2 regions of the Mitsuaria sp. CC2 genome follow, and region 1 is predicted to be linked to the other one. Evidence: predicted binding sites of a transcription regulator. Region 1 holds the regulator's gene; the other holds the start of a gene.
What was found. Region 1 encodes LexA, which represses DNA repair genes until DNA is damaged. Its sites were predicted from a motif close to ACTGTATNNNNATACAGT; they were not measured.
Positions count from the first base shown of each region.

Region 2: the regulator LexA is predicted to act here: its motif matches at 1,857-1,874, upstream of ruvA (Holliday junction branch migration protein RuvA).

Region 1 is NZ_JARVXN010000033.1:62,186-65,582, reverse strand. It holds tRNA gene PV762_RS21740 (tRNA-Glu) at 16-91, shown strand; tRNA gene PV762_RS21735 (tRNA-Asp) at 274-350, shown strand; tRNA gene PV762_RS21730 (tRNA-Ala) at 398-473, shown strand; tRNA gene PV762_RS21725 (tRNA-Glu) at 535-610, shown strand; tRNA gene PV762_RS21720 (tRNA-Asp) at 713-789, shown strand; gene PV762_RS21715 (helix-hairpin-helix domain-containing protein) at 855-1,160, opposite strand; gene lexA (transcriptional repressor LexA) at 1,177-1,854, opposite strand; gene PV762_RS21705 (asparaginase) at 1,971-2,906, shown strand; gene PV762_RS21700 (organic hydroperoxide resistance protein) at 3,001-3,397, opposite strand, start outside.
Region 2 is NZ_JARVXN010000029.1:32,753-36,149, forward strand. It holds gene PV762_RS19880 (sensor histidine kinase) at 1-989, shown strand, start outside; gene PV762_RS19885 (hypothetical protein) at 973-1,143, opposite strand; gene PV762_RS19890 (response regulator) at 1,142-1,795, shown strand; gene ruvA (Holliday junction branch migration protein RuvA) at 1,918-2,487, shown strand; gene ruvB (Holliday junction branch migration DNA helicase RuvB) at 2,516-3,397, shown strand, end outside.

The DNA.
Region 1 (3,397 bases):
AAGGAAGAAGGTTTTGTCCCCTTCGTCTAGAGGCCTAGGACACCACCCTTTCACGGTGGCTACAGGGGTTCGAATCCCCTAGGGGACGCCAAGTTTCGAACTTGGTTGCTGACCAGAGATTGAATGAGAAAATCGAAAAATTCTTCGGAAATCGATTTGATCGTTGTCAAAATCAGGTACAGTAACGAAATCGACGCAGTGATGACATCAAGCAATTGATGAAATCAACGCGGGAAGAGTTTGATGCGATAGATCGAAAGGTCTTGAGTATCTGGAGTGGTAGTTCAGTTGGTTAGAATACCGGCCTGTCACGCCGGGGGTCGCGGGTTCGAGCCCCGTCCACTCCGCCAACACAGTTGAGACTCGGGCAGCGTACCGATTCGATGCGAAAGCATTCGGGGGTATAGCTCAGCTGGGAGAGCGCTTGCATGGCATGCAAGAGGTCAGCGGTTCGATCCCGCTTACCTCCACCAGAATACCTTCGGGTGTGATGGTTGCTCAGTACGCACGGTTCGAGTCAAGACAGCAAGTCCAGTCCCCTTCGTCTAGAGGCCTAGGACACCACCCTTTCACGGTGGCTACAGGGGTTCGAATCCCCTAGGGGACGCCAAGTACGACAAGGCTTGGCTGCAGCGAGGTTCCGAGAGGAATCGATGGTTTGCAGCGAAACTTGTTCGCAAATGATATAGATGCACTCAATAGCGTCTTATCTGGAGTGGTAGTTCAGTTGGTTAGAATACCGGCCTGTCACGCCGGGGGTCGCGGGTTCGAGCCCCGTCCACTCCGCCAACATTGAAACCCTGTCGATGCAAATCGTCAGGGTTTTTTCTTTGGCCGATTGTTTTGGCCAAGGATCAGAGGTCTGGATACTCGCGCTTTCGCTGCGCCGTATAACTCCACCAATCCCGGGGAGGGCCGCCGTTCATGAAATCGACAGCGGCCATATAGGTATCCAGCACGCAGGGATCATGACGCTGACCGGTCAGTTTGCAGATCCGCTGATATAGCGCAAAGGCGTCCGCGCCGACGAGATCCGCTGGTTGATGAATCCCCATCGCCTCGAAATCCCGCACCATCGCCGGCCCGATGTTGGGAATCTGCCGAAGTGATGCACAGTCGGCGGCCGAGGCTGCTTTGGTGTGCGTCTTTCGCGCGCTCATGGGCGGATCCCGGCGCTCAGTGGAAGCCGCCGGAGCGGATCAGGCCGACGGCCAAACCTTCGATCGCGAACTGCTCGTCGGGGGGCACCTCGATCGGCTGGAAATCGGGGTTTTCGGGCAGCAGGCGGATGCCGTCGGCGTGGCGCTGGAAGCGCTTCACCGTGACCTCGTCGCCGATGCGCGCGACGACCACCTGGCCGTTGCGAGCCTCGCTGATCTTCTGCACCGCGAGCAGGTCGCCGTCCATGATGCCGATGTCCTTCATGCTCATGCCTTTCACGCGCAGGAGGTAGTCCGGCGCCTTCGAGAACATCGAAGCGTCGACGCTATAGTGCTGCTCGACGTGTTCTTCGGCCAGGATGGGCGCACCGGCGGCGACACGGCCCACCAGCGGCAAGGTCAGCTGTGCGAGGCTCGCCAGCGGCAGTGCGAACTGGCTGTGCTCCCGGGCGCGGTTGACTTGCCGCAGCGCGGTCGACGGCAGCCGGATCCCGCGCGCCGTACCGCCGACCAGCTCGATGACGCCCTTGCGCGCCAAGGCCTGCAGGTGTTCCTCGGCCGCGTTCGCGGACTTGAAGCCCAGCTGCTGCGCGATCTCCGCGCGGGTGGGTGGGGATCCGGTGCTCTCGATGCTGTCGCGGACCAGATCGAAGATCTGCTGTTGCCGGGCAGTGAGTTTGGGCGGAGTGTCCACGAGTTGGCCTTTGTTCGATTGAGGGGCGGATGTCGAAGACGGCGCAGGCCTTGGAAGGTTCGAAAGCCGCCTGAGAATTCATCCAGCATCTGGATTTTTATACAGGAGACGAGAAATTGCAAAGTGCGGCCCAGACCCTTGTGATCATCGGCACCGGGGGGACCATCGCCGGGGCCTCCGGCAGTGCGACGGACAACGTCGGCTACAAGGCCGGCTCGCTGTCGGTGGCGTCGCTGGTGGGCGCGGTGCCGGCGCTGGCGGCCCGCGCGCTGGAGGCTGAGCAACTGGCGCAGCTCGACAGCAAGGACATGGATCACGCGACCTGGGCGCGGCTCGCGCGTCGCGTGCAGGAGCACCTGGATCGCCCCGAGGTGCGCGGCATCGTGATCACGCACGGCACCGATACGCTGGAGGAAACCGCCTACCTGCTGCAGCGCGTGCTCGCGCCCGGGAAGCCGGTGGTCCTGACGGCGGCGATGCGCCCGGCGACGGCTATCCAGGCGGATGGACCGCAGAACCTGCTGGACGCCGTGGCTGTGGCCGAGGCCGACGGCGTACGCGGTGTCGTCGCGGTGGTCGCAGGGAAGGTATGGTCGGGGGGGGAGCTGCGCAAGACGCACACCTACCGCCTCGATGCCTTCGAGGCCGGACCCGACGCCGGTCCGCTGGCGGTGGTGGAGGAGGGGATCGTGCGCCGCTTCCGCGATTGGCCGCAGGGTGATGCCCTGGGCACGAAGGTGTTGCCCGCAGACGCGTCGCAATGGCCGTGGGTCGCGGTGCTCGCCAGCCATGCGGGCGCCGAGGCGCGTTCGCTCGAAGCATGGCGTGCGGCCGGACTCCAAGGCCTGGTGCTGGCCTGCACGGGGAACGGCACGCTGAACCGCGCGCTGGAGGCGCCGGTGCAGGCGCTGAAGGACGCGGGCGTTCCCGTCTGGCGGACGACGCGCTGCGCGCAGGGGCGTATCGTCGGCGCGAGCGACGAGCCGACGGCGGCGCTGTCGCCCTGGGCGGCGCGCATCGAATTGATGCTCACGCTGCTGCAATCCCGCTGAGTACGTCGCGCGCCGCGCTTCTCATCAACGACAAAGCGCCGGCAATGCCGGCGCTTTTTTCATCGCGGATCCGGAACGAACCGGACCCGGAGGATCAGACGATCGTCAGCGTGACGTCGATGTTGCCGCGGGTGGCGTTCGAGTACGGGCAGACCTCGTGCGCCTCGGCGACCAGCTTCTCCAGTGCGGCGCGGTCCATGCCGGGCACCGAGATCTTCATCGCGACGGCGATGCCGAAAGCGCCGGGCTTGTTGGCGTGAGGGCCGATGCCGACTTCGCTGGTGATCGAGACTTCCGCGGGCAGGGCGACCTTGTTGCGGCCGGAAACGGCCTTCATCGCGCCGATGAAGCAGGCCGAGTAACCCGCGGCGAACAGCTGCTCGGGGTTGGTGCCGGCGCCGTCGTCGCCGCCCAGCGCCTTGGGCGTGGACAGCTGGACCTTCAGGCGGTCATCCGACGATTGCGCGGTGCCTTGACGGCCGCCGGTGGCG
Region 2 (3,397 bases), on a different contig from region 1:
TTTTCCCCGCCGCGCTGCTGCTGCCCTTGCCCGCGACACGCATCGCCGCCTTCGCGCTCTGGTGGCTGGGCGCCCAGCTCCTGGTCGCGATGGCCTGGCACCTCTGGCATCTCTGGCAGGACATGTTCCTCCCGACGCTGGAGGAGCGCTACCCGCAGTCCGACTTTGTCCTCAGCTGCGTGCTGATCGGCTTCGGCGTGCTCGCGATCCTGACGGCCTGGACGCTGCCGGGCAGCGGGCTGGCCGGCATCCTCGGTCCCCTGTGCCTGCTGGGCCTGGGCCTGCATCGCGTGCGCGGGTTCGCCCGCGCGCTGACGCAATCCGAGCTCGCCGTGCTGCAGGGCGAGCTGCGGCTGCAGGAACGCATCGCCGAGCTGGAGCGCCATTTCGAACAGGTCGCCGAGACCAAGCTGGAGCAGGTCACAGAACGCGAGCGCAAGCGCATCGCCGCCGACCTGCATGACGACCTCGGCGCCAAGCTGCTGACCATCGTGCATACCAGCGAGTCGGACAGGATCTCGACGCTCGCCCGCGAGGCGCTGGAAGAGATGCGGCTGTCAGTGCGCGGCCTGACCGGCAAGCCGGTGCAACTGCTGGACGCGCTGGGCGACTGGCGCGCCGAGGTGGTCTCCCGCCTGGCCCAGGCGAACATCCTGGCCGAGTGGAAATCCCCTGCCGAGGACATCGAGCACACCTTCCCCGCCCGCGCCTACGTGCAGACCACGCGCATCCTGCGCGAGTCGGTCAGCAACATCATCAAGCACAGCGGCGCCACGCACTGTGTGATCAGCTGCTCGGCGCAGGACGGCTACTTCTCGGTGGTGATCCAGGACAACGGCCAGGGCATCCCGCTGGAGCTCGAAGGTCGCCTGGACAAGGGACACGGCATGGCCAGCATGAAGGCCCGCGCCAAGCAGATGCACGGCCAGTGCCTGGTGGAATCCGGACCCGGCTGGGGCACCGTCATCCGGCTCACGATCCCACTTTGATCACGCTCTGATCGCGATCTCGCGTGATCCATTGCCGCCGGCACCACAGTCCGGCGTTGATCAGGATGGTCAGCCCCCCGAGAAAGCCGTACTGTTGCGCGAAGTCGGCGGGTTCCCTGCCGGCACTGCTTTCCTGAGCAAGAATCCGCGCCATGAACCACATCCTGCTCCTCGAAGACATTCCCGAAATCCGCGCCTGGCTCAAGGTCCTGGTCAAGCAGGTCTTCGCCAACGCGGTCGTCACCGAGTGCTCGCGGGTGCAGGACGCCCTTCAGCAGGTCAACTCGCAGCGTTTCACGCTGGCGCTGCTGGACCTGGGCCTGCCGGACGGTTCCGGCGTCGACGTGATCTCGGCGCTGCGCGAGAAGCAGCCGGAAGTGCAGTCCGTCATCGTCACCATCCACGACGACGACGAACACCTCTTCCCCGCCCTGCAGGCCGGCGCCTTCGGTTATCTGCTGAAGGAACAGTCGCGCGAGCTGCTGGTCGAGCAGCTCCAGCGCATCAGCCAGGGCGAACCGCCGCTGTCCCCATCGATCGCGCGCAAGGTCATCGCCTACTTCACTTCGCAGCGCCGGCCGCAGGCGGCGCAGGTGCTGCACGAGGTCTCGCTGACCGACCGCGAGACGGAGGTGCTGCTGCGCGTCGCCAAGGGCTTCACGCTGCCGGAGATCGGCGTGCAGTTGGGCCTGTCGCGTCACACGATCGCCGACTATGTGAAGCAGATCTATCGCAAGCTCAACGTGAGTTCGCGCGCCGAGGCGGCGCTGGAAGCGCAGCGCCTGGGGCTTTTCGGCAGGAACTGAACGTCCTGCGAGACGGATTCCGGCGCCAGAGCGGGGAGCGGACACCCGGCCTCGGGAAAATACTGGACAAACATCCAGCAGAATCACGTCGAAGCGCCGACGAACGCGGATAATCCGCGCCCATGATCGGCAAGCTCACCGGCGTCATCGCGGAAAAATCGCCCCCGCAGGTTGTCATCGACGTGCAGGGCGTCGGCTACGAAGTCGACGTGCCGATGAGCACCTTCTTCAACCTGCCGGGCCTGGGCGAGCGCGCCTCGCTGCTGACGCACCTGAGCATCCGGGAGGACGCGCACGTGCTCTTCGGCTTCCTCACCGCCGAGGAACGCACCACCTTCCGCCTGCTCATCAAGATCAGCGGCGTCGGGCCCAAGATGGCGCTGTCGCTGCTATCGGGCCTGTCGGTCGGGGATCTGGCCCAGGCCGTCTCCAAGCAGGAGGCCGGCCGGCTCGTGAAGGTCCCGGGCATCGGGAAGAAGACGGCCGAACGGCTGCTGCTGGAACTCAAGGGCAAGCTGAGCCCCGATCTGTCGCTGCCGGTGTCCGTGGCCAACGACGCCCAGGCCGACATCCTCCAGGCGCTGGTGGCGCTGGGATACAGCGAGAAGGAAGCCGGTTCCGCGCTGAAGACGCTGCCTGCGGACATCGGCGTCAGCGAAGGCATCAAGTTGGCAATGAAGCACCTGTCATGAATCCCCGCGCGCGGCGTACCCTCCGACCATGAGCATCCAGACCGACGACTTCACGCCCGCGCCGCAGCAGGCCCGCCTCATCAGCGCCCAGCCCGCGTCGCCGAACGAGGACGCGATCGAACGCGCGCTGCGCCCCAAGCTGCTCGACGAATACGTCGGTCAGGTGAAGGCGCGCGAGCAGCTGGAGATCTTCATCGGCGCCGCCAAGAAGCGGCGCGAGGCGCTCGACCATGTGCTGCTGTTCGGACCGCCGGGGCTCGGCAAGACGACGCTGAGCCACATCGTCGCCGCCGAGCTCGGCGTCAACCTGCGCCAGACGAGCGGGCCGGTGCTGGAGAAGCCCAAGGACCTGGCCGCCATCCTCACCAATCTCGAGCGCAACGACGTGCTGTTCATCGACGAGATCCACCGGCTGTCGCCGGTCGTCGAGGAAATCCTGTACCCCGCGCTGGAGGACTACCAGATCGACATCATGATCGGCGAAGGCCCGGCGGCCCGCTCGATCAAGCTCGATCTTCAGCCGTTCACGCTGGTGGGCGCGACCACGCGTGCCGGCATGCTGACCAACCCGCTGCGCGACCGCTTCGGCATCGTGGCGCGGCTGGAGTTCTACACCGCCGACGAGCTGCGCCGCATCGTGACGCGGTCGGCGTCGCTGCTCGGCGCGCCGATCGATCCGGAGGGCGCGCTGGAAGTCGCGCGGCGTTCGCGCGGCACGCCTCGGATCGCCAACCGGCTGCTGCGCCGCGTGCGCGACTACGCCGACGTCAAGGCAGACGGCACCATCACCCGCGGCATCGCCGAGAAGGCATTGGCGATGCTGGACGTCGATCCGTTGGGCTTCGACCTGATGGACCGGAAGCTGCTGGAAGCGGTGGTGCATCGCTTCGACGGCGGGCCCGTCGGACTG